Regions from separate parts of the Paenibacillus sp. DP01 genome, predicted to be linked through region 4. Evidence: riboswitches for the same ligand, from Rfam matches in the RefSeq annotation. Region 4 holds a riboswitch; each other region holds the start of a gene.
What was found. Region 4 has a riboswitch for cyclic di-AMP ahead of ACH59B_RS06610 (hypothetical protein). Riboswitches for the same ligand answer to the same signal wherever they lie in the genome.
Positions count from the first base shown of each region.

Region 1: linked by a shared signal. The riboswitch ahead of ACH59B_RS13515 (3D domain-containing protein) and the one ahead of ACH59B_RS06610 (hypothetical protein) in region 4 are both predicted to bind cyclic di-AMP.
Region 2: linked by a shared signal. The riboswitch ahead of ACH59B_RS00535 (C40 family peptidase) and the one ahead of ACH59B_RS06610 (hypothetical protein) in region 4 are both predicted to bind cyclic di-AMP.
Region 3: linked by a shared signal. The riboswitch ahead of ACH59B_RS20095 (TrkH family potassium uptake protein) and the one ahead of ACH59B_RS06610 (hypothetical protein) in region 4 are both predicted to bind cyclic di-AMP.

Region 1 covers NZ_CP173059.1:3,087,653-3,095,220, forward strand. Annotated here, with positions in the region: gene ACH59B_RS13485 (DUF4247 domain-containing protein) at 1-376, opposite strand, end outside; gene ACH59B_RS13490 (DUF4178 domain-containing protein) at 390-896, opposite strand; gene ACH59B_RS13495 (DUF350 domain-containing protein) at 921-1,328, opposite strand; gene ACH59B_RS13500 (PspA/IM30 family protein) at 1,458-2,126, opposite strand; gene ACH59B_RS13505 (NADH:flavin oxidoreductase/NADH oxidase) at 2,213-3,235, opposite strand; gene ACH59B_RS13510 (polysaccharide deacetylase family protein) at 3,539-4,345, shown strand; gene ACH59B_RS13515 (3D domain-containing protein) at 4,545-5,213, opposite strand; cyclic di-AMP (ydaO/yuaA leader) riboswitch at 5,220-5,389, opposite strand; gene ACH59B_RS13520 (amino acid ABC transporter ATP-binding protein) at 5,633-6,355, opposite strand; gene ACH59B_RS13525 (ABC transporter substrate-binding protein/permease) at 6,342-7,568, opposite strand, start outside.
Region 2 covers NZ_CP173059.1:134,026-141,593, reverse strand. Annotated here, with positions in the region: gene ACH59B_RS00565 (pentapeptide repeat-containing protein) at 1-389, shown strand, start outside; gene ACH59B_RS00560 (hypothetical protein) at 757-1,107, opposite strand; gene ACH59B_RS00555 (PTS glucose transporter subunit IIA) at 1,273-1,779, opposite strand; gene ACH59B_RS00550 (YwhD family protein) at 2,128-2,634, opposite strand; gene ACH59B_RS00545 (M1 family metallopeptidase) at 2,759-4,771, shown strand; gene ACH59B_RS00540 (hypothetical protein) at 4,783-5,610, shown strand; cyclic di-AMP (ydaO/yuaA leader) riboswitch at 5,887-6,024, shown strand; gene ACH59B_RS00535 (C40 family peptidase) at 6,030-6,530, shown strand; gene ACH59B_RS00530 (GNAT family N-acetyltransferase) at 6,834-7,340, shown strand; gene ACH59B_RS00525 (4a-hydroxytetrahydrobiopterin dehydratase) at 7,419-7,568, opposite strand, start outside.
Region 3 covers NZ_CP173059.1:4,570,273-4,577,840, forward strand. Annotated here, with positions in the region: gene sdhB (succinate dehydrogenase iron-sulfur subunit) at 1-551, opposite strand, end outside; gene sdhA (succinate dehydrogenase flavoprotein subunit) at 571-2,316, opposite strand; gene ACH59B_RS20080 (succinate dehydrogenase cytochrome b558 subunit) at 2,410-3,084, opposite strand; gene ACH59B_RS20085 (LysR family transcriptional regulator) at 3,311-4,216, shown strand; gene ACH59B_RS20090 (TrkA family potassium uptake protein) at 4,222-4,899, opposite strand; gene ACH59B_RS20095 (TrkH family potassium uptake protein) at 4,918-6,258, opposite strand; cyclic di-AMP (ydaO/yuaA leader) riboswitch at 6,656-6,808, opposite strand; gene ACH59B_RS20100 (CPBP family intramembrane glutamic endopeptidase) at 7,070-7,568, shown strand, end outside.
Region 4 covers NZ_CP173059.1:1,534,817-1,542,384, forward strand. Annotated here, with positions in the region: gene ACH59B_RS06555 (DeoR/GlpR family DNA-binding transcription regulator) at 1-188, opposite strand, end outside; tRNA gene ACH59B_RS06560 (tRNA-Glu) at 435-506, shown strand; tRNA gene ACH59B_RS06565 (tRNA-Lys) at 593-668, shown strand; tRNA gene ACH59B_RS06570 (tRNA-Leu) at 684-766, shown strand; gene ACH59B_RS06575 (MarR family winged helix-turn-helix transcriptional regulator) at 932-1,387, shown strand; gene ACH59B_RS06580 (helix-turn-helix domain-containing protein) at 1,574-1,948, shown strand; gene ACH59B_RS06585 (helix-turn-helix domain-containing protein) at 2,036-2,419, shown strand; gene ACH59B_RS06590 (Rha family transcriptional regulator) at 2,536-2,757, opposite strand; gene ACH59B_RS06595 (urease accessory protein UreF) at 3,048-3,785, opposite strand; tRNA gene ACH59B_RS06600 (tRNA-Leu) at 4,049-4,131, shown strand; gene ACH59B_RS06605 (glutathione peroxidase) at 4,278-4,763, opposite strand; cyclic di-AMP (ydaO/yuaA leader) riboswitch at 5,227-5,398, shown strand; gene ACH59B_RS06610 (hypothetical protein) at 5,512-5,907, shown strand; gene kdpF (K(+)-transporting ATPase subunit F) at 6,091-6,168, shown strand; gene kdpA (potassium-transporting ATPase subunit KdpA) at 6,314-7,568, shown strand, end outside.

The DNA.
Region 1 (7,568 bases), 1.6 Mb from region 4:
AGTATCCTTTTAGAAAGCTGGAACTGTAATTTTGCTCGACATACTTTTTACTGTCGATTTCAATGAGTGTATCTTCCTTCTTAGCTGGATCTTGCTGCAAATGGTACCATTCATCGCTATATACCAGAAACATCCGCTCATTGCTCTGAGGCGATATTTGTTCCGGTGTACGCTGTTCTTTCAATTCCTCCGCTACTTCGGGAACCGTTTTGCCTGCCGCCCGATACACGTACGAGGTCGAGTTTCCGCTACCACTAACGGATTCCAGCGGATACGTATCTTTCACATTTGGCGCCCCGCAGCCGCTTAGCACGGATACGAACAAGCTCAGCGCCACAATGATCTTTAATGCATATTGCCAGGTGCGTTTGCTCATGTGTAACCCTCTCCTAGCTTGCCCGAATAACCTTGACGTCTCCGGTAATCACTTCTTCTCCTTCATAAAGCATAAAGCGACCGTCCTGCCATTCTACCCGCAATAGATGGTAATCATCAGACTGGTACTGCCAAACATGTTGCTCTCCACCCTGCCGGAAAGGAGCACGGCCCATAACGGTAACATGCCCAAAATACTGTTCTTCCAAATGATACGTTGTATCATCCAGTTCTAAAATGGTCGGTACTTCCTCCGGGTTGTCTAGTCTGCCATCGATAGCCTGATATAGTCCGAATTGCAGTGTTTCCCGTTCCTCAATATGAAGATAACTCACTTGATTACCATCCTGAAGCGTCAAAACAACGGCATTCCGGGCACGATTATGTACACGACCTACCACTTCATAGGTGACAAGCGACACTTCACAAATATCCCCAGGATTTAAGTGAAGCATGCTTTTTTCCGCTTTCGGCGGTTCAGGCTTGGCAAATAGATTTGAAATTCGTTTCCATACACTCATGGTCATATTTCCTCCTTACTTTGCCTAGAAGCATGCTGTAATGATCAAGGCACCCACCAAATGCAGCGCTCCTGAAAACAGACCGAAACCAATTTTACCTTCTTGGGTACCTTTGTCCAGATCAAACTGTGCCCAATACCGCAACAGCAGACGCACAATCACTTCCAAAACAAGCAAGATGATAAAGGCAATCACAGAATACACAAGCGCTTCGAGCAAATTATTAGCTGTAGCAATTGAACCCGATAAAATGTATCCTTGTGCAATCAGCTTCATAATCATCCGGACTGTTACAGCCATATTTCCGGCTTTTACTTCGGCAAAATCCTTATACTTTGTAAATAAAGAATCGACATACATTAATACGAACAGCAAAATAGCACCTGCGCCCGTCCATACCAGCATCGCTTTCATCGTTTCTAAAAAATGCATTTGCTACCATCCTCCACATCTTCTTGACTACATATATTGATTTACGCCCCCAGGCAGGGAAAAGCGAAGGAGATAACGTTTCTCCTTCGCTTACTGAGCCATCACACTAGCGGCAATGCTTAAAAGTTCTTATTTATTTTCGTATTGTTTCAGCAAAGCAGCAAGTTCGTCGTCCACAGCACTTTTCTTATCCAGCTCTTTGAACTCTTCATCCAGCGATTTTTCCTTGGAAGCCATTTCGTTGCTCGCTTCAGCACGTGCTTCTGCTTGCAGCATTTTTTCCTCCATACGCTTTAATCCAGCAGTTGCCGTATCCGAGCTAAAACCATTCATCGCTTTGTTAATTTCAGTTTGCGCTTTAGCTGCATTATAACGGGCAACCAGTGTCTCGCGCTTGTTTTTCATTTCAGTCAGCTGTCTGCGCATTTCATCCAGCTTACCACGCAGGTTGTCAGCTGCAGCTTTGTTTTGCTCATAACCAGCTTGGAACTCGTTCATTTTTTGTTCGGCAGATTTCTTTTCTTCCAGCGCACGACGAGCAAGATCCACATTTTGTGCTTTTGCAGCCGTATGAGCCTGTTCTTCGCGTTTTTTCACCAAAGCTGCCTGTTCTTCGTATTGCTGTTTAAATCTCTTTTCAATAGCAATTTGAGCGGCTACCGCTTTCTCTGCGTCTTCCAGATCCTCTTGCATATCACGAATGTATTGATCCGTCATTTTAACTGGATCTTCTGCCTTGTCGATAATGGCGTTAATGTTAGACATCGTAAGATCTCTTAATCGTTTGAAAATAGACATGTGAAGTTCCTCCTAGAATTGAATGCTTAAATTTTAAGCTCTGTACACATGTTTACGCAAGCTTTGCAAAGAGGTTTCAAAAATATCTAAAAACCGCGTAGATAAGGCTCTGGAATATCCGCCTGTACTTTTAGCGCCCGTGATGCATGCAGCGCCCAATAGGGATCACGCAGCATGGCACGCCCTATGGCTACCAGATCAGCTTCATTGTGCTGAACGACTCGGCGGGCATCCTCATAATCATCCAATAAGCCGACAGCAATGACAGGCACATTCAATTTCTCACGGATGGTATGAGCCAAATCCACCTGATAACCAGCACGCGCAGACGGACCTCCGCTGGAACCAATCGGACCCTCACCACCAGAAGAAATATGGAAAATGTCTACACCCGCATCACGATATCGTTCCCCTATGGCTGCTATGTATTCAACATCATATCCGTCTTGGACATATTCTTTGGCAGATATCCGCATTAGCACAGGCATATCAGCAGGAAGTACCTCTTTAACAGCACGTATCACCTCAACACCAAACAGTGATAAATCCTGCCCATACTCATCTTCTCGGGTATTGGTTAAAGGAGAATGAAATTGATGGATTAGATAGCCGTGAGCGCCATGAATCTCTACCGTGTCAAAACCAGCTTCTACCGCCCGACGCGCCCCCTCTTTGTAGGCAAGAACCAGTTCCTTGACTTCTGCTCGCGTCAAAGCGTGCGGCTCTTTAAATCGTTCACTAAAGGGGATCAAGGACGGGCCTACAGGTGGCTCAGCATCTTCAGCCTTGCGTCCGGCATGGCCTAATTGAATGGCAATTTTGGCACCATACTTGTGGACTTCCTCTACCATTTTACGATATGCAGGAATATGTTCATCACTCCAAATGCCCAAATCACGATCCGTAATGCGCCCATCCGGATGAACCGCTGTCATTTCCACAATTATGAGTCCAGTCCCTCCTACCGCGCGACTCACATAATGGACATAATGCCAATCCGTCGGTTTGCCGTCCTTGGCCTCCACGCTGTATTGGCACATTGGGGGCATGACAATCCGATTTCTTAAAGAAAGCCCCTTTAATTGATAAGGAGTAAACAAGTCGGTCACTTTTATCCATCCTTCCCTCAATTCCAAGTCTGTAGCATTATGATTAGCATCCCCATTATACACCAGCTGTCACGGTATACCGAATCCTTTGTAAGGCTAAAACTTACGAAAATGCTCCAGTTTTCGTTCATGTTTAGGAGAATATGCGCGTTTACTTCGTCATCTTCACGGATATCCGCTTCTTGATGTACTTCTCTTCAGTCATGTAGGGCTTCACTCAATCACCAGCATAATTTTAATAGGACAGGTACATAATAGCTGAGAGCACCACTAGGTACCACTGCACGGAAAGGGGGAATACAAATGCGGTACAGGGGAGTGTTGCCATGTTTAGCACTGTTACTAGCATTTTCAAGTTTTCCCGTTCACGCTGACACGCCTCCCAACATCGGAACGCCCCATCCCAAGGAAGCTACTGTCGCTACTTCGGTATATCAAAGTAAAGATCGAGCTACTCCAACATTAGCGATGCTACGAAAAAAGCATGCGGACATTTTTAAAATGTGCGGCCCGCACACCCGCCAAATTGCCTTAACCTTTGATGATGTGCCCGATTCAAGGTATACGCCGCAGGTTTTGGACGTATTACACGCAAACGGTATCAAAGCTACGTTTTTTATCGTCGGCCATCGTGCGGAAAAGCATCCGGGGATCATACGCCGCATCATCCGCGAGGGTCATGCTATAGGAAACCATTCCTATACTCATCCGGATTTCAGGAAGGCCACACCAGAACGCTTTCGCCACCAGATTACAAAAACAGAACGTATTTTAGAAGCCAGCGCAGGTTTTCGGCCCAGATTGATACGACCACCCTATGGTGAAATCACGGAGCCTCAAATTCAGTGGGCGCGTCGTCATGGGTACATGATCGTCAATTGGAATGTGGACTCTCTAGACTGGAAGGGATTAAGCAAAACACAGATTCAGCGTAACGTGATCCCGGCTACCAGACCTGGCTCCATTATTTTAATGCATGCAGGTGGAGGTCAAAGTTCCAACTTGCAAGGTACTGTCCAAGCTTTGCCGGGTCTAATCCACTCTTTAAAAGCTAAGGGCTACAAGTTTGTCACAGTCCCCCGGCTACTTCACACATCGGAACGAAAATAACAGTATGTCTAAGCCTCGTATATACCAACAACGTAAAAAGGCTGCCTTGACGAGCAGAATGCTTCTGCTTGTAAGACAGCCTTTTTTAGCGATAAACGACCGTACTGATAAGAAGTCGTCCCAGTTATATGTTGTGTGCTATAATATTAAGTTTACATAATATATATTATGTTTAATGAATTCAAATATATGCACAATGCTATTTATCAATAACGTACAGTTTCACATTTTGGAAGCCGAAGTCGTTCACGAATGATTTGTTGCCAGGGATAAAGATATCAATCCGCTTTCCGGTAATAGCGCTGCCCTGATCACGGGCAACGGCTACAAAAGAATGGTCTGGCAAGCCGGGATGGGAATAGCCTGTAACTAGCACCTTTGTTCCCATAGGAATGACTTTCGGGTCTACTGCAATTGTACCCAGTTTAAGCGGATTACCGTAGTAATCGACTGCACCCCATTTGCCATTTTCATCAGCTGCGGCTGAATATGCTGTTGCTTTAACATCAACAACTTTACTGTAATTGAATGTTTTGCCCCATGCTTCAATTGTTGGCCTCTCATTCGCTGGTGCTTTCTCCGTAAGAAGCTGTGGTTTCGAATCCGAAGCCGCCTTCACACTTTTTTCGTCTGGCACTTTAATTTGTAGACCTGCATATATGTTGTTGGACGCAATATCCGGGTTAGCCTTCGTCAAGTCATCTACCGATACCCCATAACGTTGAGCAAGCAAAAAGAAAGTATCGCCTTCTTTGGCAGTATGAAGCGAAGCAGCATTTGCTACTCCAGCTGTCTGTGCCAATCCTGCAATCGCTGCGGCAAGCACCGCAAATTTCATGGTTTTTCCAATATGTTTTAAGTGTTTCAAAGATATGTACCTCCTCTGTTATGCCTGCGAAGTTAGCTGTCGGATTCGGACTCAGGAGAAGCCCTATGCTTGTGCAATTCACCCCTAGGCATATTCCACAACATCTATATGACGCATTGGAATAATTGCCGTTGTTACGTCCCCCGCACTTCCCATGGTTTGAGCCCAGCACCTGAGTAATTGTTATCATTGCTGCTGCCCCGGTAAGTTTTGGCTTACTGCATAATATCACAATTTTGTAACCTTATCTGCATGAAAATGTTGGGAACCTTGAACATCATACTATATCCATTACAATTTTGTCATCAAAAATCGGTTTTTTGTTACGAAAATATGGAGATATGGTGACAAAAAGAGAAAAGCCCTCCGTGAAATATCATCACGAGAGGGCTTTGTCAATAATTCATAAAAGCATTTTCTTACAGCACTTTAGCCAGAAAATCACGGGTACGATCATGGCTTGGAGTTCCGAAAACTTGCTCCGGCGTACCTTGCTCTATAATTTGACCGTTGTCCATAAAGATGATTCGGTCTCCTACCTCACGAGCAAAGCCCATTTCATGCGTCACGATCACCATCGTCATGCCGCCTTCAGCAAGCTTCTTCATCACATCCAGAACCTCTCCAACCATTTCAGGGTCCAGGGCAGAGGTAGGTTCATCAAACAGCATTACGTGCGGCTGCATGGCGAGAGCACGTGCTATCGCTATACGTTGCTTTTGACCGCCAGATAACTGGTTCGGGTAGGTATTCTTCTTATCCTCAAGACCCACGGTCCGCAGGAGCTCCAACGCAATTTTCTCCGCTTCTTTCCCCGATTGCTTCTTCACCTGCGTTGGTGCAAGCGTCAGATTCTGCAGTATTGTTTTATGCGGAAACAGATTAAAATGTTGGAAAACCATCCCCATCTTCTCTCGAGTCGCATTAATATTATGACCACGGGCCGTAATCGGCTCACCCTCAAACAAGATTTCCCCTTCTGTTGGCTGTTCCAACAGATTCATACAACGCAAAAACGTACTTTTCCCCGAACCACTGGGGCCGATAATGACGACTACTTCACCTTTGGCGATATCTATATCAATGCCTTTTAAAATTTCATTCTTACCGAATGATTTACGCAGTTGTTTAACGGTGATCACTGGCTCTCAACTTCCTTTCCCATAAACCCAACAGCTTAGATAAGCTGAATGTCATTACAAAATAAATAGCAGCTGCGATTACGAATGGACTTAAGCCTTCGTAGGTAATATTCTTAATGACCTGGGCTTGATACATAATGTCCACCATCCCAATGGTCGAAATAATAGAAGATTCTTTAATGATCGTAATGAACTCATTACCAATAGCAGGCAATATAGATTTAAATGCTTGCGGTAAAATAACGTGACGCATCGCTTTGCCTCGTCCCATCCCGAGCGAGCGGGCAGCTTCCATCTGTCCACGGTCTACGGCCTGAATACCAGCACGGAAAATTTCAGCCAAATATGCCGAACTATTCAGAGACAACGTAATTATACCGGACTGGAGTGGCGTAAAATTAACACCTAACGTCAAAGCAACTCCGTAATGAATGATCATAAGCTGCACCAGCATAGGTGTGCCGCGCAGTATCTCTACATATGCGGTACCTAGCCACTCGATAATACGAATACCACTCATCCGTAGCAAGGATATGATCAGGCCAATAATGAATCCGAACAGTACTCCGAGCGCAGACAGCAATAGAGTGTAGCCGATACCCGTAGCGTAGAAACTGCGATATTTCAAAAATATATCTACAATGCTATTCGAAGAAACCTGTCTGTCAGCAGACAGTGCACTCGCTTCTGTAGAAAACTTCTCAATCGAACCGTCCGCTTTCAGGCGAGCCAACGTTTTATTTACTGAAGCAAGCAATTCCGCATTTCCTTTACGGATGCCTACAGCAGTTTCTGCTCCTTCATCTTCAGGTACTGCTTTGGCAAGTGTTACGGTACCGTCTAGCGTGTATCCTTTAGCAACGGTATCTTCGATTACAACCGCGTTGATACGCTTGGTCCGAAGCTGGAGTACCAGATCGGATATTTTATCCAATGAGGTTACCGAAGCATTAGGTACTTTTTGCGCAATTTCTTCCTGGATACTCCCCTTCTGCGCACCGAGCTTCTCTCCTTTTAGAGCAGCCATCGTTGAATATTTGTCTTTGTCCTCTGGACGAACCATAATGACTTGCTTGGAACGATAGTATACATCCGAAAAATCAATGCTCTTTCTGCGTTCATCTGTCGGTGTCATACCAGACAGGACCAAGTCTACGCGACCACTTTGCAGAGCAGGCAGCAAAGAGTCAAAACTCATGTCCTCTGGGACCAT
Region 2 (7,568 bases), 1.4 Mb from region 4:
TAGATCTTCATGTACCCACCCATAGGGCGCTAGTCAATGATTTACTTGTACAAACAAGTGAGTTAGTGCGAGAAAAATGTAAGAAAAACATGGAGAACCATAAACTGAGTAAAAAAATCAAAAGTAGAGACCTGATCGGTGCCAATTTAAGAGGCGCTAATCTGAGAGGTGCCAACCTGAGAGGCGTTCTACTGATTGCTGCTGACCTGCGAGAAGCTGATTTGAGCATGACTGACCTCATCGGGGCAGACTTTAGAGATGCTGATTTAAGTGGGGCTAATCTGGAGGGAAGTATCTTTCTTACACAAGCGCAATTAAATTCGGCTAAAGGCAATTGTAAGACCAGGCTGCCCTCGTCTCTAAGCGTTCCCAGCCATTGGCTGCATTAGTTTTATTCGTAAGCAACAATACTTACCTAAACGAAAAAGAAGTAGACCGCCCTCGACAAGGTACCGATCTACTTCTGATATTTTAATGTTCACCCCGTAACTTCACTCGTCCGGTGCATATGGCTCTGTGGTGCTTTCCTGATAAAACAGACTTGTTCCTTACATCCATAACGAATAGTAGATCCAGTATCCTCATAATAGCCCATATCTTCGAAATTCGCTGGCTTTGTGGCTTCAATAAGATTTAGCAAATCCTGCGCGACTTCTGCTATAGAGTCTTTCTCAGTATCTCCCCCTATAGCTGGACCACCCGGCCCCTCGTATGCAGTTAATATCCAGCTTTGCCCAGTCGAATTTGTTGCTTTAATTATGTACCCATATACGATTCCCCTAGTCTCCGGCTTAAAGCTGCATACTGCTCTGCGTTGGTGTCTGAAAATGCTTCTTCCCGGTTGGATTGTACATGCTGATACTGTGGAAGGCTTGAAAATTGTGACTCCGTAAAATCTATAATATCCTCACCGATTCGGTTGTAATAATGCCAGCCGCTGTCCAGCCATGTCTTCAAAATATCACCACCAAGCCTGTCCTGAACGACAAGCGCTGTGACACCACATTGTCCGGCGGCAGGATTCTTGGCTGTCCATTTAGAGCTAGACTCCAAAGACCAAGCCTGAAACAACGCCTTTTCTAATTTTAAAATACGGTTTGCATTCAATATACATTTCCCCTTTCACAACCATTCTACATTATCCTAAACTGGACTTACTTATTAAAAGAAAAGACCAACCAAGATCTCCTGGTTAGTCTTCTTCTACATATTTTACCTTTACATTCAAAGAATTTTTTCTATGAGCATGATAGTAGAAAACAAAAATGCTAACTATGCTTTCAAGTGAACTCTTAATACAGGTACATCTGGAGAAGCAGATGGATTATCCAGTATTTCGACATGGCTGATCATATCTTGCCCGTCTGGAACGATTACTGGAGTAATTACAGGTAATCCACCCTGTTGAATTGCATCTAGATCAAATTCCATCAATAATTGCCCTGCTTTAATGCTATCTCCTACTTGAACTTTAGGATTAAATCCCTGTCCTTTGAGGGAAACGGTATTAATGCCGACATGTATCAAAACTTGTACGCCAGATTCATGTTCAATAATGAGAGCGTGTTTGCTTTTCTCCATAACATGAGCAACTTTTCCCGCGAAAGGAGCGGTGACCCTACCCTCAGACGGATGAATAGCGATGCCATCCCCCATAGCTTTTGTCGAGAATGCAGGATCTGGAACCTCTTCCAGAGAAACCACTTTTCCTTTAACCGGCGCTACCATGTCGAATTGTTCAATACGGGGAGCCGCCTTCTTTTTCAACCATTTAAACATAACGATGCCACCTTATTTAGAGATTACATTCATAAACAGCGATAGGAAAAAACTTCATCTTTTTAGGAACCGGTTCCACGAATTAAATAAAAACTGGATTGAAACCGATTTCTATTTGAATTATAGTGAATGCCTTTCCATGATGTCAAGGCGATGATGTTCATAACTTACATGAAAAGGAAGTAGACTACTATTTTATTGTCCGGTACATATTTTATGAGGTCAGAAAACTAACAATTGAAGGCATCATAGAGCTTATATAGAGATTCCAATTCGGTTCTTCTTATAGGAAAAAGCAGCCTACAGTGGCTGCTTTTCTACAATACTGTTACTTCGTTAACGCTAGGCTTACCCTTCCAGCGCCTGCTTCAATTCCTCAGGCGAAGCGTCCCACCATTCCTGATTATGCGAAATCAGCAGGCTTCTGAGCGCTGCTTTATCTTCGCTGCCGAGATCATCCAGCATAAAACGGCGCTTGAGTGCATAATCCATACGATTAACATGATCGGCAAGAATTTTCCAGCCGCGTTTGGCTTCGTCGTCAATCAGCATCTCGCAGGCCGTCGCGCCACCATACATACGTCCTTCGGGCGTACGGTCCACAGCTACCCATACCAGCCATACCTGGCGTCCGTTCGGTACGTCCTCTTTATTCGTAGAGAACTTGATTCCACGTTCTACTTTACTTTTGGCATGCATGGCACCGACATCAATTTTCGCCTCTCCGCGGTCAATGATGACCGGGGACATGCTGTTCAGGTCGATTGAGCCTGCGCCGAAGCCCTTATGTTTACTCTTGCCACTGACAATATTCAGTGCAATCTGCTTTTTGCCGTCCGGTTGATTTTCACTCATGCGTCACTAGACCTCCAATTTCCGTCTTCACACTCATTCTACACTATAAATATTTTAACTAATAATCTCCCGAAAGCAAACATATACATGCTGTAGATGCTTGTCAACGGGAGGTATCCATTGTATGACCCCAGCACGCACCAAAATCGTTTTATTGTCCACACTAGCCCTCGGACTCCTCGCAGGGACGTTATGGTTTGCCTGGCAACCCCAATCGCAATCCGTCTCTCAGTCCGCAGGCAAACCACTATACGGCTCCGAGTCTGAGTCTGCGCTTGCGCCAAATATGGGCAAGCCTCTAGGGGCCAACATCATGCCCGATCTGCCCAAGAACCCTCCACAGCCCGCTTCGGAAATTCTCAGCAAACGGGTGGTGGAATATCACATTGATGTATCTCTGGAAAAAGGACGGGTTTTGCGAGGCACTGAGACACTGACCTGGAGGCATCCGGGTAAGAAAACTGTGAATGATCTGTATCTTCATCTATACCCGAATGCCTTCTCTTCCATGGAAACCACCTTTATGAAGGAATCCGGCGGAAAGCTGCGCGGAGACACCATGCCTAAGGACGGCTTTGGCTCCATGACGCTGACCGAACTAAAAACAGAAGACGGTTTATCTCTCATGCACCGCACTCAATATGTACAACCAGATGACGGTAACGCAAGCGACCGTTCGCTCATAAAGGTGCGTCTACCCAAACCGGTACGGGGTGGCGAAGAAATCACACTATATATGAAGTTTGAAGTCAAACTGCCTGGCATTTTTGCTCGTATGGGTGCGACAGATGATTTTGTAATGGCTGGACAGTGGTTTCCAAAGCTCAGCGTCTATGAGACTGCAGGACAACGTGGACGCGCCGAAGAGGGCTGGAACCTCCATCAGTACCATGGCAACTCCGAGTTCTATGCCGACTTTGGAATTTACAGTATACGGATTCGGGTGCCTGAAACACACATCGTAGCAGCGACCGGTTTTCCCACCCGTGGTGCAGTACGACAGAACGGCCAGAAAATATATCAATTTTATGCCGATGATGTACACGATTTTGCCTGGTCTGCTTCACCCAACTTTGTAGCCGTAGAAGAACCCTTCTCTTCTACTGAGGTTCCTGGTGTCAAAATCAAGCTCTATCTGGACCCGTCCCATAAGGAACTCAAAGGACGTTACATGAGCGCAGCCAAGGCTGCCCTTTCGTACTACAGCAAATGGTACGGGCCTTATCCATATTCCACTCTATCCATCGTCGTTCCACCCAAAACAGGCAGTGGAGCCGGCGGCATGGAATATCCGACACTCATCACGGCCGCAGCTGCGGACCAACTGAATCCTGGCTATAATCTGGAACGGACGCTGGTTCATGAAATTGGGCATCAATATTTCTACGGAATGGTAGCCAACAATGAATTTGAGGAGCCTTGGCTGGATGAAGGCTTCACCTCCTATGCAGAGGAACGGCTCATGGAACAAGAGTATGGGCTTACCCCCAACTTGCCATTACAATCGGGACAGGTAGCTTCCCCACAGCCGCTAAACCGTGAGTCCTGGAAGTATGGATCGGCAGCTGAGTATGCGCAAAATGCCTATTCACGAGGTAAATTAGTACTACGAGGTATTGAGCGTCAGGTGGGTATGAAAAAAATGGACCGGATTATGCGGACCTACGTCCAGACTTATCGATTCAAGCATCCGACCTCACAGGATTTTCAACATGTCGTGGAGAGAGTGACCGGACGATCATGGAGCCACTATTTTGAACAATATGTATATGACGGCCAGATGGCGGACTTTTCAGTCGATCGCATCATGAACCACAAGCTGGAGAATGGATACGAAGCAGTCGTGACGCTCAGCAAAAAAGGAGCAGATTATCCCAAAATACCTGTTCAATTTACCTTCAAGGATGGCTCAACGATATTCAAGGCATGGGATGGTGCGGGCAAAAGTACAACTTTCCGACTCAAAAGCGCTTCCCCCGTGTCCTATGTGACTGTAGATCCTCTATACACTATTGCACTGGAGAACAAGCATATTAATAATAGCCTGAAGGCTGAATTGGATGAAAAACAACAAACCCGTTGGAGTGTAAGTGTAACCAAGCTGTTGGAGACACTGCTTGGAAGTCTGTCATGGTGAGGTGTCTATAGATGCGGACTGTTATAAAAGAAGGCTGGGCGCTGGTACGCATACGCTTTTATATCGTTATCATTTTATTTCTGTATCGTCTGCTGTGGGGAGTATTTCTCTATAGGCTGGTACAGTCTGCCGTTATCCCGCTGCTGCTACGTTATCCTGATCAGAGCCAAAACGAACTGGGAAAGACCTTGTTTTGGATGGAGGGCCAGATCGCCTTGATGGACAGCCGGGAAGTACATGTGTACTTGTGGATATTACTAGGGGCGACCGTACTGCGCATACTAATCACTCCCTTCATTAGAGCTGGCATATATCAAAGCCTGCATACCGATGCGTCTGAACCGCAAAGCCTGTCCTTCTTCAAGGGGATGAAACGCCACGGTATGTCATCGCTATTGTATTACATCATCGAGTTGGGTTTGCTGCTGCTTCCCGCCTTTTGGGTGGTACCGAGACTCTATCCTATTGTAGTAGGAACGTTGCAATCTTCCTCTTACCTGCTACATTTGTTGCCCTATGCCATGGGGTGGATAGCTTACGGTTGGGTCATTCGGCAGTGCATCCTGTATATGCAGTTGGGCACTGTCAGTGGTCACACCATACTATCCTCCCTGCTCGCCTTCTTTCGCCAGCTTCTTCCGGCTGTTGGTGTATCCCTGTTGCTCGGTACTTGTGTGTTGCTAGTTTTCGGTCTATTTGGCACCGTGGCGATGATTTGGACGGGTATGTTGGCACTGATTCTCCAGCAATCGTATCATTTTGTTACCAGTCTGGTCAGGCTGTGGCATATCAGTTCGCAGTATCGGCTATGGCACATCGATATCTCCAGCAGAGGCTAACCTCTCACAATATGCTCTCTCCTGTATTTTCAGCTGTCGAAAAAACTTTTTTCTTTCCCGTGCAAACAGCACATAACTGAATACTGTTAACAGAATCTGTTCCTGGAGCGTTAGGAACAGATTTTTTTTGTAACTTTTTGCGATGAAACATTTGCCAAAGCCTGCTGTCTTTGTTACAATAATCGCAGTGAACTGATAGTAACAACTTTGTAATCTTTATTGTAACCTTTATCTTAAAAACATCGTTGTCGTGAATACTGCTCTCCAAGGTGCACATCTTAAGTTAAGCCTAATTCCTGGCACCTAGGAAGCGGGGGAACCAGTTTGGGTGAATTGATCTCGCAACAGAGTGGTCATAGGGGAACCTTCTACCGAATCCTTAAGCTAACCTCGCAGGCATTGGAAGGGGTATATTTTTTTTGAAGAAGAAGCTAACGATCGCAGCCATGGGTCTCGCCATTGCCTTTACATCTTTTACATTCGGTGGCAGCAGTGCATTTGCAGACTCTAAGATGGACCAGGTCATCCAAGATGCCAAAGGAACGAACTACAGAAGCGGAGGCACTACACTCGAGGGATTCGATTGCTCCGGCTTCACAATGTATGTATTCAACAAACTGGGAATTAAACTGCCGCATCAATCTGGATCACAATTCAAAATGGGTTCTTCTGTATCCCGCGATGAAATGAGACCAGGCGACCTGGTGTTCTTCAACACCACAGGAAGAGGCGTTTCCCATGTAGGTATCTTCGTAGGTGAAGGGAAATTCGCCCACTCCTCGACTTCACGTGGTGTAGTAGTTAGCTCACTGAACGAAAATTATTACGCTAACCGTTATGTCGGTGCAAAAAGAATTATGAGCACAGACGCTTACCATTCTGTAGCTTCAGATATTCCTGATGACGACAACGTAGAATAACTACCGCACAGCAAGCTAACCCTATTCGCAATTTGATTCTGGCCGGAATCGAATTGCGGTTTTTTATGTCCACTACATCAGCAATGATTATCATTACTGACGAACTGACACCTCAAAAGGTTTCAATTTTAGCGAACATCGTCGGTTTTACCGTCACCGCTGGGGGAGCATATGAGCAGTAAATCCTTCTTATTGAATGTATACCCGACTTAGGTACGAAATAAACACGCTTGCCATTCTCCTACAACTTGTCTACAATCTGTGGTTAATGATTGAAGTACCTGCATAAGGAGGAATGGAAAAGTGCCGGCCTCAATATCCAACTACCGGATCGTACCGATGGACGAGCATCAAGCGGCTGAAATCTGTGAGTGGCGCTATGATCCCCCCTACAACATATACGGCTGGCTTCCCTGGGAACAAATGAAGGCACTTGAAGTCGAATTTGGAAGTCCCACGCTTCGCCAAGAGCAATATGTTGCGGTCCTGGACGAAGAGAATGAGCTGACGGGATTTGCTCAATATTTCCCTATGGTCGGTGTGACCCGGCTGGGTCTTGGAATGCATCCCGAAAGATGCGGACATGGCACAGGCTCCGATTTTGTCCGGGCCATTGCCGAGGAAGCCAGACGACGTCATCCGCAGAATGAAATTGACCTAGAGGTTCTCACTTGGAATCAGCGGGCTATCCGAGCCTACAAGGCAGCTGGATTTGAGCTGACGGATACCTATGAACGCCAGACTCCAGATGGCAGAAAACCATTCCATTGTATGGTATATCGTCCTGAACAACAGAATCGGGTTCTATAAATAAGAGCGCCTTCACTATACAACCGCGATGTTGTATAACGAAGGCGCTCTTCATATATACGACAGATCATTACAAACTCAATGACTGCTGCGCATTTTTTCGAAAGCTTCATTATATTGTTGGGCTTCCTTAATATCTACGGCCATAATACCGCCATCGTCCCAGGAGGTCAAACGCAGAGTCACGGTCTTGTAATCAATCGTAATAAATGGATGGTGATTAAATGC
Region 3 (7,568 bases), 2.7 Mb from region 4:
GCCGCAGGTCCGATGAACGTCGTCTTCTCATTGACGTTCGGGCATGCTTCCAGACAGACACCACAGGTCATGCACTTGGACAGCTCATACGCCCACTGACGCTTTTTCTCTGCCATTCTAGGACCCGGCCCCAGATCGTAGGTACCGTCAATCGGAATCCACGCTTTGACCTTCTTGAGCGCGTTAAACATCCGGCTGCGGTCAATGACCAAATCCCGTACGACCGGGAATGTGCTCATCGGCGCAATCGTAATCGGCTGCTCCAGCTTATCGACAAGCGCCGCACACGCCTGACGCGGTTTGCCGTTAATCACCATGGAGCAAGCTCCACATACTTCCTCCAGGCAGTTCGACTCCCAGCACACCGGAGCCGTCTCTTTACCTTGGCTGTCTACCGGGTTACGCTGAATTTCCATCAGCGCGCTGATCACGTTCATTCCCGGTCTGTAGGCCAATTCGAATTCTTCCGTATAGGAACTAGCGTTAGGCTCATCCTGACGAGTAACCACAAACTTCACTGTTTTATTCGACTTCACTGCTTGCTCCGACATTTAAATACACTCCCTTCTGTTATTTGCTCTTGGAATAATCTCGAACACGCGGCTTGATCAGTGAAACGTCGACCTCTTCATACGAAATTTGTGGTCCTTCCGGTGTCCAATCTGCAATCGTCGTTTTCAAATAATCTTCATCATTGCGGTCCGGGAAGTCCGGCTTGTAATGGGCCCCGCGACTTTCGTTGCGCAGCAGCGCCCCTTTGGTCATCGCTTCGGCCAGCTCCATCATGTTCCACAACTGCCGTGTAAACGCAGCACCCGCATTATTCCAGCGCGAAGCGTCATTAATGTTAATGTTCGAGTAACGCTCCTTCAGCTCCTTGATCTTGTGAATCGTAGCTTCCAGCTTGTCATTATAACGAACCACGGTCATATTGTTCGTCATCCACTCACCCAGCTCTTTATGAAGAACATAGGCATTTTCTTTTCCGTCCATATGCAGAATACGCTCGTACTTCTCAGTCTGCTGATGGACTGCCGCATCAAATACCGAAGAAGCTACATCCTGGGCAGACTTTTTCAAGCCCTTGATATATTCCACAGCCTTTGGTCCAGCCACCATTCCACCATAAATGGCCGACAGCAACGAGTTTGCACCCAAGCGGTTCGCTCCGTGATACTGGAATTCACATTCACCAGCTGCGAACAGACCCGGTATATTTGTCATCTGATTATAATCGACCCACATGCCGCCCATTGAATAATGAACAGCCGGGAATATTTTCATTGGGATTTTACGCGGATCGTCGCCGACGAATTTTTCATAAATTTCAATAATGCCGCCCAGCTTTACATCCAGCTCTTTTGGGTCCTTGTGGGACAAATCCAGATAGACCATGTTCTCGCCATTAATACCCAGTCCATCATCTACACATACGCTGAATATTTCACGTGTCGCAATGTCGCGAGGGACCAGATTTCCATAAGCCGGATACTTTTCTTCAAGGAAATACCATGGCTTCCCGTCTTTATATGTCCAAATGCGACCGCCCTCTCCCCGTGCCGACTCGGACATGAGACGCAGCTTGTCGTCACCGGGTATAGCCGTTGGATGAATCTGTATAAATTCACCGTTCGCGTAGCGAACGCCTTGCTGATACACTGCACCGGCAGCTGTACCGGTATTAATAACGGAATTTGTGGTTTTGCCGAAAATAATTCCGGGACCACCGGATGCCAAAATAACGGCGTCCGCTGCAAAAGTCTTCACTTCCATCGTACGCAAATCCTGCCCGCAAATCCCTCGGCAGATGCCTTCATCATCCAGTACAGCCTGTAAAAACTCCCAGTTCTCATACTTGGTCACCAAACCAGCAGATTCCCAGCGCCGTACCTGCTCATCGAGAGCATACAGGAGCTGCTGTCCTGTCGTCGCGCCAGCGAAGGCTGTCCGATGATGCTGGGTACCGCCAAAGCGGCGGAAATCTAGCAGTCCTTCTGGTGTCCGATTGAACATAACACCCATGCGGTCCATGAGATGGATAATTCCCGGAGCCGCTTCGCACATCGCTTTTACCGGCGGCTGGTTTGCCAGAAAGTCACCGCCATAGACTGAATCATCAAAGTGAATCCAGGGTGAGTCTCCCTCACCTTTGGTATTTACCGCACCGTTGATGCCGCCCTGCGCACAAACGGAGTGGGATCTTTTGACCGGAACCAAAGAAAATAGATGAACGTGGACTCCCGCTTCTGCCGCCTTGATCGTAGCCATTAGACCAGCCAGACCGCCGCCCACGACAATAATGTTGGATGCTGCCATTTCTGCTCACTCCTTCTTTTCAGGATTTGTACTAAATCCCCTTTTACAAATCAGAATAGAATCTCAACACGATGTATAATTAAAATAACTCGTTTACAGTAGCTGTTTAAAAGCGCTGCATTGCACCAAGGCTGTTGCCGTTTCCTGGAATTCCGCGCTGCGAAATGCAAGCAGGGAAGCAACGAAGCCGATCGATACCACCACGAACAGGGTCATACAGATATAGGAAGATACTTTTTGGGCACGTGGCCCCACGGTAATCCCCCAACTGACCATAAATGCCCACAGTCCATTAGCAAAGTGAAATGATGCCGAAACGACACTGATTAAATACAAAATAAAATAGACCGGGTTCGTCACTATACCATGCATTACGCCGCCTAGCTCCTCATGAGTTACATTACCCAGGGCCACCTGAAAGCGTGTGTCGTATACGTGCCAGATAATAAATACAAACGTAATGACGCCGGAAATACGCTGGAACAAAAAGCGCCAGTTACGCGAGTAGCCAAACCTTTTGACATTCGGGTCAGCCTGATAAGCGATATACAAGCCATAGATTCCGTGGAACAGTAATGGCAAGTAGATGAATAACGTTTCTAACACAATAACCAGCGGCAAACCATTCAGGAAGGCCACGCTGCGATTAAAACCTTCCTTGCCGCCCTCCACCGCTGTGAAGTTCGTCACCAAATGCTCAACAAAAAATAGAGCCAATGGAATGACGCCAAGAAGCGAATGCAGCTTTCTGGAATAAAATCCTCTCATCTAGGTCATGCTCCCTTCTCCCAATAATAGCGTTTTCAATAGTAATATAACATATAAAATGACAGTTCCCGACAGGGAATGTTCAACAAGGTGTCCCTTATAAGGAAAAACAAAAGTGTGAACATCTTGTGTCGCTTTCATGTTACTCCTTTTCGGCTTATAATGGAATTGCAATATACGTATTAATTATTATGTCTTTTTTGCATATAGAGAGGAAGTGGAAGATTTGTTTGAGGATTTGAACGCTTTTGCCGTCATTGTCGAGCAGTCCAGCCTGAATAAAGCCTCCAAACTGCTGAATTTGTCCCAACCCGCCCTGTCTCGCAAAATTGCCAAGCTGGAGGAAGAGCTGGGTGTCCATCTCTTTGATCGTCGGGGCAAACGGCTCGAAATTACATCGACCGGCCGATTTGTATATACTTTCGCGCTGGAGCAACGGCAACGACAGCTTCGCTTCTTACAAAAGCTGTCCCAGCACAAAAATGAAGCTCAGAGCATGCTTACACTGGGCGCCAGTCTCACGACACTCCAAACGACGCTGCCTACCCTCGTCGAAGCTTTCATGAGCAAGCATCCTCAGACTGAGCTAAAGCTGCTCACCGGCAAGACGCATGAAATCGTTGCCTTTGTACGCGACAAAAAAGCAGACGCCGGCGTTGTCGGGTCTGCCATTCATGAAGCTGGATTACGCTGCATTCCGTTATTTGACGATCATTTGGAGCTAGTCGTCCCCATCGGGCATGAATTAACTGTCAAGACAGGAACGGCTTCAATGAAGGACCTGCAAGGATTGCCGATGATCATTTTCTCCAAAGGAACCTGGTACCGCAGCCTGACGGATGACTTGTTCCAGCGCAGCGGCATTATGCCGGATATCCGCATGGAAATCGACTCCTTCGAGGCGATTGTACGTCTGCTTCCCACCTGCAAGGCATCCGCTTTGCTGCCCAAATCCTATTTGCGCAGCGAACTGCTGCGAGATAATGGACTTACTGCATTGTACTTGCCTGATTTGAAGGAGACACGCCGAACGACCTCCCTCATCTACTCAGAAACGGCCGATCTCGGCCCAACAGCACGACGCTGGATTAGCGAGACACGCGCATCGTTTGCAGGCTACCGTATGGTATAGAGGATTTAACCCTCTTCATTGACATTAACGACCTCATCCTCAAAGCGGCCGATATTATCATTGGAGCCGATAATGACCATAATATCGTCTGCTTTCAGCCGATCCATAGCTGTCGGTGCGATCAAGATACCATTCGCCGTATGAAGCGCCACGATGCTGCAACCAAAGCGGGTGCGAGCATTTAATTCTGCCAACGTTTTGCCATTCAGACATGCAGGCACATTAAGTTCTACAATGCTGTATTCCTTGGACAGCTCCAAATAATCGAGCAGATTAGGCGTGACCAGCTGATGCGCTACTCGAATACCCATATCCCGTTCCGGATAAATGACTCGGTCCACCCCAAGCTTCTCTAACGCACGCCCATGCAGCACAGATATGGCTTTGGCTACGACTTTTCTCACACCCAGCTCCTTCAGCAAAATGGCGGTCAGGATGCTTACCTGAATATCATCACCAATCGCAACAATGCCGCAATCGAAATTACGTATGCCGAGTGACCGCAACGCATCCTCATCTGTAGCGTCCGCCACGACAGTATGTGTCAGAATCTCACTCATACTGTCCACAACATCCTCATTCCGATCAATGCCCAGCACCTCGCACCCCATATCCACCAATTGCAAAGCCAGGCTTGAGCCAAACCGTCCCAAGCCAATGACTACAAACTGCTGCGTTTTCATATCTACTCGAAAACTCCCTTACCCTATAATTATTTTACCTTCTGGATGACGATACAATTCCTTACCCTTTTTCGGTCCCAGTGCATAAGCTAGCGTGAGTGGACCCAGCCTGCCTGCAAACATCGTCAGAGTAATCACCAGCTTGCCTACAACTGTCAAATCAGGTGTAAGCCCCATGGACAGTCCTACCGTACCAAAGGCAGACACCGTCTCGAACAAGATCATCAGAAAATGATGATCTTCGGTTGCGGACAGAATCATCGTCACCCCAATCACGAACAGCAACCCCAGCAAGGTAATAGTCAAAGCCTTATAAATGCGTGCCTGCGCAAGTCGGTACCGGAACAGCACAATGTCTTCCCGTCCCCGCAGCATCGAAAACACCGCTCCAATGAGCAGAGCAAATGTAGTGGTCTTAATCCCGCCTCCAGTGGAGCCAGGCGAAGCCCCAATAAACATGAGTATGATGATAAAAAACTGCGTAGCCTGCCGCAAGCCTGCAATGTCCAGCGTGTTGGCACCTGCGGTGCGAGGGGTAACGGACTGGAATAAAGAACCCAGCAGTTTACCACCCCAATCAAGCGAGCCAAGCGTCTTCGGATTCGTAAACTCAAATACAAAAATGACAAGCGTCCCGACGACAATCAGAGCAGCTGTCATGCTGAGTACCACCTTGGTATGCAAGGATAGTCTCTTACGCTTGCGATAATCTGCCAGGTCAGACATCACTACAAAACCAATACCACCCGAAATAATGAGAAACATGGCTGTAAAATTAACAATCGGATCATATACATAACCTGTCAGGCTGCGAAATTCACCGAACAAATCAAAACCAGCGTTATTAAACATGGAAATAGCATGCCAGATTCCAAAATAAATCGCCCTGCCTACAGGCATATCAAACGACCAGCGAATCGAAAAAATGATTGCACATACGCCCTCAATCATCAGCGAGTACCATAGCACCTTGCGGATCAATCCGACAATTCCTTCGACAGAGGTCTGATTCATCGCTTCTTGCAAAATAAGGCGCTCCCGCAAGGAAATCCGACGCTTGAACACCAGCGCGATCAAGGTAGCCATAGTCATAAAGCCAAGTCCGCCAATCTGAATCAGCGCAACGATGACAATTTGACCAAAGGTTGTAAAAAAGAGCCCTGTATCCTTAACGACAAGCCCAGTTACACAGGTCGCGGAAGCGGCAGTAAACAAAGCGTCTATAAACGCAAGTGGTTTTCCTGTTGTATTAGAGATGGGCAGCATTAACAATAAACTACCTATTAGAATGATAATGGCAAAGCCTGCAACGAATATTTGCGGTGGAGAAAGCCGAAGCCAGCTTGCATTGGGATTCATTTATTCATCACTTCTCCTCCTTGGTGAACTATGAGCATGGAGATCGCTCAGCTCATAAAATCACCAATTCTTTTCAGTTTCTTTTATAAATCAGAAAAGTATCCGCAAAGCGGGATACTTTTGCCTTTCAATACTCACTACACTTTACGTAACTACCTCATGGAACGTTTGATGACTTTAAGGCGGGCAGCAGCGAAGCGGTCCATTTGAATCTGGAGAAGCGATAGCGCTCGCCTTTGACTCTGAATTTTACCCTTATCAAGGTCTAGAAAATCAAAAAAATTCAGTGGCAACAGCGATTGGAAGATCAAATGGAACGCGCAGCGTCCTTAACTCAGCAAACTTTTATTCACACTTATACACACAAAAAAAGACACCGGAAAACCGAGTGCCTGACTTGGTTCCTGCCCACAGCCTACGAGGTTAGCTGACGGATTCGGGCAGCACAGTATGCCCTATTTACACTTCCGATCCATCAGGATCGACTGTAAAATTCACCCCAGTAACATGGTTCCCCCGTTTTCTCACAGAAATTCGGCTTAAATGTATATCATTACCCATATAGTTCATAGGCATTGCCTCAAGATTATAATCCTTCTCTATTCAGATCACAAAACCGATTTCGCCGAAAAAACGTGAAATTGGCTTTATTTTGCGATTGGGCATCGCTTAATCACAGCTTATCTAATTTTATTAAAACTTTAAAGTGCTTTCACTCTGTTTTCATGAATATCGCTGGTCTGTTGGCGGGAACCTGTGCAGTATGATATCTTTAATGGATGTTCTTATTTACAGATTAAGGAGGAAACTCATGAATCCTATCGGGAAACCGGTCGTGCTCACGGCCAACTTCAAAAAATTAGGCTTGCTGGGCGGGGTTGGCCTGATTTGCTTTTTTATCTTTCAATTGCTTATTCCCTCGCTTAGCAATCCAAGTCCGGAATCATTGATGAATGCAAAGGTCATCAGCAAACAAGAAGCGATCGTACACGCCCTGGACTTTGCCCGTTCCGAGCTGGGCTATACGGAATCACAGCCAGAGAAGCCTGTCGTGACCTATCAGGCTGAAACAGATTTGTACGGTTATTTATCCAGAGAAAAACTGCTTCAAGCGTACGATCGTACATGGAAAAAAAATTATCCTTATGAAACCTTTCGGGTTGATTTGCCTGACTCCTCAGCGAAGGGCAAGCTGCAAATTCATGTGGATTTATCCACTGGGAAGGTCGTTAGCTTTAAGCGGATCACCTCCAGCACCAATTACACACAGGCTGATGTTTCTACAGATGAACAAGCACGAAGCAAGCTTG
Region 4 (7,568 bases):
TGATGCAGTTTAGGGAGAAGGGCACCGCCGCGGGTACGAATAATTTTTTGGTGCTCCTCAAGTTTTACCAGGTCTCGGCGGGCCGTATCCCGTGAAACATTAAAAATTTCGCAAATATCATCCACCGAAATACGCTTGTGAAGCTGTAAGTAATCAACGATTTTTAACATTCGTTCTTCCTGATACATAGAAAGCTCCTCTAATATATAATCATTTCGGTATCTCGTAAGTGATTATAAGTAAATGTAAGTGATATTGCAATCGTTTATCGTGATTTTTCAGGGTTTAGATGATAATAAATAAGTTAATGTAAGTAAATGTGCATTTTACAATTATATAAAATAGCTTTTTTGAAAATTTTAAAAATAAGTATTGCCATTTACTATTCTATTTGATATACTCTTTCTTGTCGTCAAGTTGGTGTACATTCATAAGGCCCGTTGGTCAAGGGGTTAAGACACCTCCCTTTCACGGAGGTAACAGGGGTTCGAATCCCCTACGGGTCATTGTTGTCTTTACAGACTACATGTTGCATGCTTAAGGGGAATTCCTGAGGTCTGATCTAATGGCGGACAGCTAGGATGAACAGCATGAGCCATTAGCTCAGTTGGTAGAGCACCTGACTTTTAATCAGGGTGTCGAAGGTTCGAGTCCTTCATGGCTCACCATTTATATTTTGTTATGCGGTCGTGGTGGAATGGCAGACACGCTATCTTGAGGGGGTAGTGAGCGTACGCTCGTGGAGGTTCGAGTCCTCTCGACCGCATCAATGGAATAAACGGAAAAGTCTCTCGCGTTAGAGGCTTTTTTTATTTGTGCATGGATGCAATTAAACAATGATTATGATGAAATAATGATTCCATAGTATAATATAACGCCATAATGTTATAGAATAATAAATATATAAACTTATGAAGTGACGGTGAAAAATATGGACACTCAACTGTTAGGAAATATATCAGAAAATATTTTGGGCTTGTTTCCGATTGTGAAGAAGAAATTTTTCACCTACGGTCCGCTTGATTTTCCGTTGCATTTGTCGCCTAATAACTTTCAGGTACTCTTGCTTCTGCGTGAAGTGCGTTCGTCTACGGTATCCGATTTGTCCAAACAACTAAATGTCTCTCGTCCAAACATGACTCCTCTTCTGGATAAGCTGGTGGAGCATGGGTTGGCTGACCGTCAATCGTGCGACTCGGATCGTAGAGTCGTGAACGTAGCCATTACAGAAGAAGGCGACGCTTTTTGTGAACAGGTGTTTCATACCTTCTCTAATAAAATTCAAGAGAGACTGGTGTATCTGCCGGAAGAAGATTTATTGCACTTAAGTGAAACGTTGAACGAATTGAAGCGGATTTTACTTAAAATCGACAACTCTGCTACGTGATTGGCGTAAGCGAACTGACTTAAAGACCGCCCTTTCTTCGGAAAACAGGCGGTTTTTGTTGCATATTGTGGTATAATGAAAACCAACATACATAATTCGGTAATTTTAGCACACGCGATCTTTGAAAAGGGAACAAGGGACATGATATCGTTATTTGGAGAGCCTGCTAGGGAGGAAGGAACTTCTATGCAATCTATTTACCAACGCATTGAGGAGCTCATTAAGGAACGAGGTATGACCAAAAAGGCGTTTTGCCAGCAGTTGGGCATTAGTACAGGGAACTTTGGAGATTGGAAAAGAGGAAAAACGACACCAGGCACGAATAAACTCATAGAAATCGCTTCTTTTTTTGACGCTAGTCTGGATTGGATTATGCTGGGTCGAGACGTGCAGAGTAAGGTGCTGAAGGAGTCGCAGGACCCTTATTTTTTTGGAGCTTCAGGGCAACTGAATTGCCAGGGGGGATCGCTAAGTGAGGCGGAAAGAGATTTTATACTTGAGTATATTGAATTTACCCGCTTTCGTAAAGAGAAAAACCAGCCCAATTCAACTACTGATTAATGTTTGCTGTGGGATTTGATAAGGACATTCTAATGTGTACAATTGAAAATTAATTAGAAAAAGCTACAGTGTCGGAGGGGAAACGTTGTGGGAGATCAAACTATTTATCAGCGGATTGAAGCTTTAATTAAGGATCGAGGAATGACCAAGAAGGCATTTTGTGAAAAGCTTAAAATTAGCTCAGGGAATCTCGGTGATTGGAGAAGGGGAAAAACAACGCCAGGTACCGCCCATTTGATTCAGATTTCGGACTTTTTTAATGTATCGCTCGACTGGTTGATGAAAGGGATTAAGCCAGGGGAAGGCGTGCTTCAGGAGCAGAAGGCTGCTTATTTTTTTGGGGTGATGGGGCCACTGAATTGCCAGGCTGAAGATCTTGAGACAGAAGAACAGAACTTTATTTTAGAATACGTTGAATTTGCGAAGTACCGTAAGCAAAAAAGAGAGAAGGACAAAACAAAACTTGAATAATCTATGGCTAAACGCCTGGGTGATAACCCGTAAAACGAACTGAGGGTTCGGTTTACGGGTTTATTTGGTTTCCTGATAATATGGCGACGCATTGGTTGCTGAAATGCTTGTTCGGTTTAGTGTGGTGTCGCCTCCTTATAATCGTTATCGTCGATATTCAGAATTGCAGCAACTTGTTTTCTGTACCTTTGTGCTTTGCGGGTGCCGTGAATCAGATTGGACAAGCGTGAAGGTGGAATATTATGTGTCTCGCAAAATGTTTTCTGATCCAGCCGAAGCTCGACAAGCCTTTGTTTGATGGCCCACCCGAAGGAGGTGACAGGCATTTTGTTGTTCAAGAGAAATCGCCCCTTACGGATTCTTACAGAATAATTGGTGTGATATAATAATCATCAGTAAACATGTTAGAATTAACCATCTAAAACTATGATACACTTTTATACGTGTTTATACAATCTTAAATACGGCATTTTGTTAAAATAATTACTTAATTAAGTGCAAAAAGTGAAAATAATCCGACTATGGTCTGTTATTGGTGTGAATTTGGGATACATGAATAAAAATACTCTGCCGCTTGAGAAAAGGGCAGAGTATTTTTATTGTGACTGCTAGATTGGTAAACGACGCATCAGAGGGATGCTGGAAGGTGTTTAAATAGGACGGAGGAGGAAAAGGGTCTGGATGCATTCAATTGGCTACTATGGCTCATATAGGGTGGCTGAGTGATGTAGGAGCTGGTCCGATGGCTGTGGAAAAGATGGCGCTGATATGAGCTTGGCGTAGGTTTGTTAATCTTCTTCCAGGTGGTAAGCAACTCGCTGGTCATATGATCGATAAGAGGACTTTTTTCCTCATAAGGAGGATTGAGCAGTCTAAAGGCATCTTCGATACAGAAGGATACCGCTGTGGCAAAATAGCCGTGAATGGTCTGTTCTATATCGCTTCCGAGGAGGGAGTTAATCCAAGTGTGGACAGTAGCGAGTGTGCCAATTGCATTGTATTGAGTGAGTGTGTCTTCCAGTTGGTCAAATGCGAGCCAAGGATAGAGAGCCTTGGTGAGCTTGAGCAGTCGCTGGCCAGAAAGTCGCGACTCTTTTACATGCTGCGAGGAAGGATGTTGGGTGTGCAGCATTTTATCAATAAGGGCGATCCGCCAACCGTCATTCTGCTGGATGGCTGCATACAGACTTTTAATGGCCATGCCGTCAAGGGTTGTGATTTGAGGATACCAATCGTCTCGCATGTAATGTTTCAGATCCTGTAGACTGTTCAGGTGTCCAGCGCGGAAACGCTCCTCCAATCCGTAGAAACGGGTGAAACCACCAATAGGTAGGGAAGGGTCCAACAATAATGCGTAGTTTAGCAACCGGTTACCTTTATGCAGGACGGTTCGCCTCCTTGAAGTGAATATTTGTGTGATGTTATTTGACTCAAATCTTATTTATATAATAATAATTCAAATATTTATGTAATATATATTTACACTTCGAACTCAATTATGTCAAATTAAATAATTTTATTGCTTATATATGTTATATAAAGTTACATTAAAAATATTTATAATATTCTTGTTTACAAATTGTTGCTGAGAGAGTATAATAAATCTGTTGCCTCAATACATTATGACATGCGGTCGTGGTGGAATGGCAGACACGCTATCTTGAGGGGGTAGTGGGCGTATGCTCGTGGAGGTTCGAGTCCTCTCGACCGCATTATATGCAATACCCAGTTGAAAAAGCATCCTGACACGTTTTACGTGAAGGGATGCTTTTTTTGTTAAATACTTTTCGTCATATCCTCCCGTCACAGAAGCGGTCGTATGGACAACGGACCGCTCCTTAACTGTAGTGCAAGATTGTCAGTTTTTCTGCAAAAGCTTCTTAATATCTCCTACAAGTTTGTCTGGAGTGGTTTGCGGCGCATAACGCTTAAATACGTTACCTTCTCGTGTAATTAAGAATTTAGTAAAATTCCATTTGATCGCTTTGGAGCCTAATACGCCTGGAGCAGTGTGGGTCAGGTAGCGAAATAGAGGATGTGCCTGATCACCGTTAACATCTATCTTGGCGAACATGGGAAAGGTCACTCCGTAATTGAGTTGGCAAAACTCGGAGATCTCCTCGCTGGAACCCGGCTCTTGTTTGGCGAACTGATTGCTGGGAAATCCCAAAATTTCGAGCCCCTGTTCGTGATACTGGTCATATAGCTCTTGTAGCGCCTTGTACTGGGGGGTTAACCCACATTTGCTGGCAGTATTCACGATAAGAAGAACTTTCCCTTCGTATGTGGATAACGGAATTTGTGCCCCTTGTAGGGTCTGTGCATCATATTTATATACGCTCATGATATCCCTCCTAATTAAATATTCTACAATTAAATTGTGAACAATTCAACAAGGGGTTGCAAGTCCAGAAGAGTCTACAGACATTGTGCATTGTAAAATCGTCTTTTGTTCAAAACGGTAAATCGCACTTCAAATGGAGCAAATTGAGGTGTTTCTTCTCATAAAAAAGGCTTCATTCGATAATTATCTAGTACATATAGCGCATTTTCTTTCTTTTTTATAAATAAAGGGCAACCGTACCATACCCTACGCCAATATTGACATGCCTTTCATTTTCAAAAAGGGGTGAAATACAGAGTTTTAGAGAGATACGAGAAGCATAGGTTGGTTGTAAGCGTTATCCTTAATCTTCTATGCTCTAAAGGGTGATTTATAGCCTTGCCGTTGAGCTTTACAGTCTTCCTTGCACGGGTGTATGATTCAAGACGTAATTTCAAATTAACAACAATGAAGCAACAATGAATTGTCTAAAGCGCTGAATTTTGCAGTTGCAAAAGCGGGGGAACCAACGAGTATATACGGCTTTGCAAGCCGTGTGTCTCATGGGGTGAATTTTCCGGCCAAGTGCCGTAAATAGGGCGACTCTCACGTCCGAATCCGACAGCTAACCTCGTAAGCGTACAGGGAGAGGCAACAAACCGCCGTGTGCAGCCATGGTTTATTTTATCATGGAATGTATGAAGCCGGAGGAAGCCTTTTTCCTTCGGCTTCTTTTTGTTGTCTTTTTATACCGGGAGAGGAGCTACTGATGGAAGGTCGGTTAATTATTGTCACTGCACCGAATGAAGCGGGCAGAAGTTTTGTGAAATTGCTTATGTTCAAAAAATTGGCGTTTGCAGTTCTCACAAATAGCACCCAGGAGGAACGACAGCTCAAAAAAATGGGTGTGGAGCACATTGTGCGCATCAATACGATGCAAGCGGGAAAATGGAATTTTCCTAAAAAAGAAATTGGTAGTGTGTATTTGTTCGAAAACAGCTTGAATCTAACTTGCCGTTTCCTGCAAATATGTCGGCCACTAACATCAGAATTGATCTATGTTATTACGCACGGCTGTAATCCACAAGGAATTTATCGGGGATTGGGAGCGGACCATGTGATCTACACATTGAACGGAGAGGTGGGTTTCCTGCTGAACGGATAAGCACTTATAACATAGCTGGTTTATGATTTTATGATGGAATCAAAAGGGCAATCTGAAAAGCGATACGGAGGGTATGAACATGATGGATTTATACATGCTGCTCGTAATGGCTGTGAGTTATGGAGTGATACTGCTGTTTGTACGCTGGTGTGATGCGCAGACCTCAAAAGGAGGGCGAAGAGGATGATCGTTGTGCTAGGACTTACGGCTATTGTGTTCGTGTATTTAATCTACGCACTCCTGAATCCTGAAAAATTCTAGTCAACTATAGGATCGAGCAGGCGGGAACAGCAGATCAAGAATGCAGCATCAGAGATGCAGATTTTCGCAAACGTGTGCACTCAATGGATGGTCTGAATCAGGTCTGTTGTTCCAAATGCAGGAGCATTTTAAGGAGGAATAGAGGATGGAGCTACTGCAAATTGGGATTGTGATCATCATATTGTTGCTCTTGGTAAAGCCGATGGGCACCTATATGTATCACGTATTCTCGAATGAACCGAATCGGACGGATCGGATTTTTGGTGGAACGGAAAAGCTGATTTATAAGGCTGTAGGCTTGAAGAAACAGGACAGCATGCATTGGACCACGTACGCTATGAGTTTCATTGCAACCAATGTGGTGCTTGTGGGGATCAGCTACCTGCTATTGCGCTTGCAGGCTATACTTCCGGGCAATCCGGTTGGGAACAGTAATATGGAAGCATCATTGGCATTTAATACAGTAATCAGCTTTATGACCAATACGAATCTCCAACATTACAGCGGAGAAAGCGGGCTTACGTATCTGACGCAGATGGCGTTCGTCACGATGATGATGTTTACTTCGGCTGCTTCGGGGTTTTCGGTTGCTGCGGCTTTTATGAGGGGATTGACGCGGCGCGGTGAAGGGCTGGGTAATTTTTTTCAAGATTTTATTAAAGCCAACATACGGATTTTCCTGCCGCTTGCCTTTGTACTTACGCTGGTGCTGGTGGGATTAAAAGTACCACAGACGCTACAACCCACGGCGGATATTACGACTTTAAGTGGTACACAGCAGCAGATTGCTATGGGACCCATTGCCTCATTGGAATCCATCAAGCATTTGGGCACGAACGGGGGCGGTTTTGCGGGAGCTAATTCTGCACATCCTTTTGAAAATCCAAATCCTTGGACGAACGTACTGGAAATTTTGGCAATGTGGGTAATGCCGGCTTCGCTGCCGTATACATTTGGATTGTTTGCCCGTAATCGCAAGCAGGGCTGGATTATTTTCAGCTCGATGATGGTCTTGTTCCTTATTTTTCTATCCATAACGTATGTGTCGGAGAAAACAGGTAATCCGTTAATCCAGGCACTGGGTATGGATGCATCTCAGGGAAGCATGGAAGGGAAAGAAGTTCGTTTCGGTATTGGCCAATCGGCATTATTCACTGCGGTCACAACGGCGGCAACGACAGGTTCGGTCAATAATATGCATGATACATTGACCCCGCTAGGTGGTATGGCTGCTTTGGGAGAAATGATGCTAAACGTCATTTTTGGCGGCAAGGGCGTCGGGCTGATGAATATGCTGATGTATGCGATTCTGGGAGTGTTTATATGCGGACTGATGGTCGGAAGAACCCCGGAATTTATGGGTAGGAAAATTGAAGGCAAGGAAATGAAACTGATTGCGA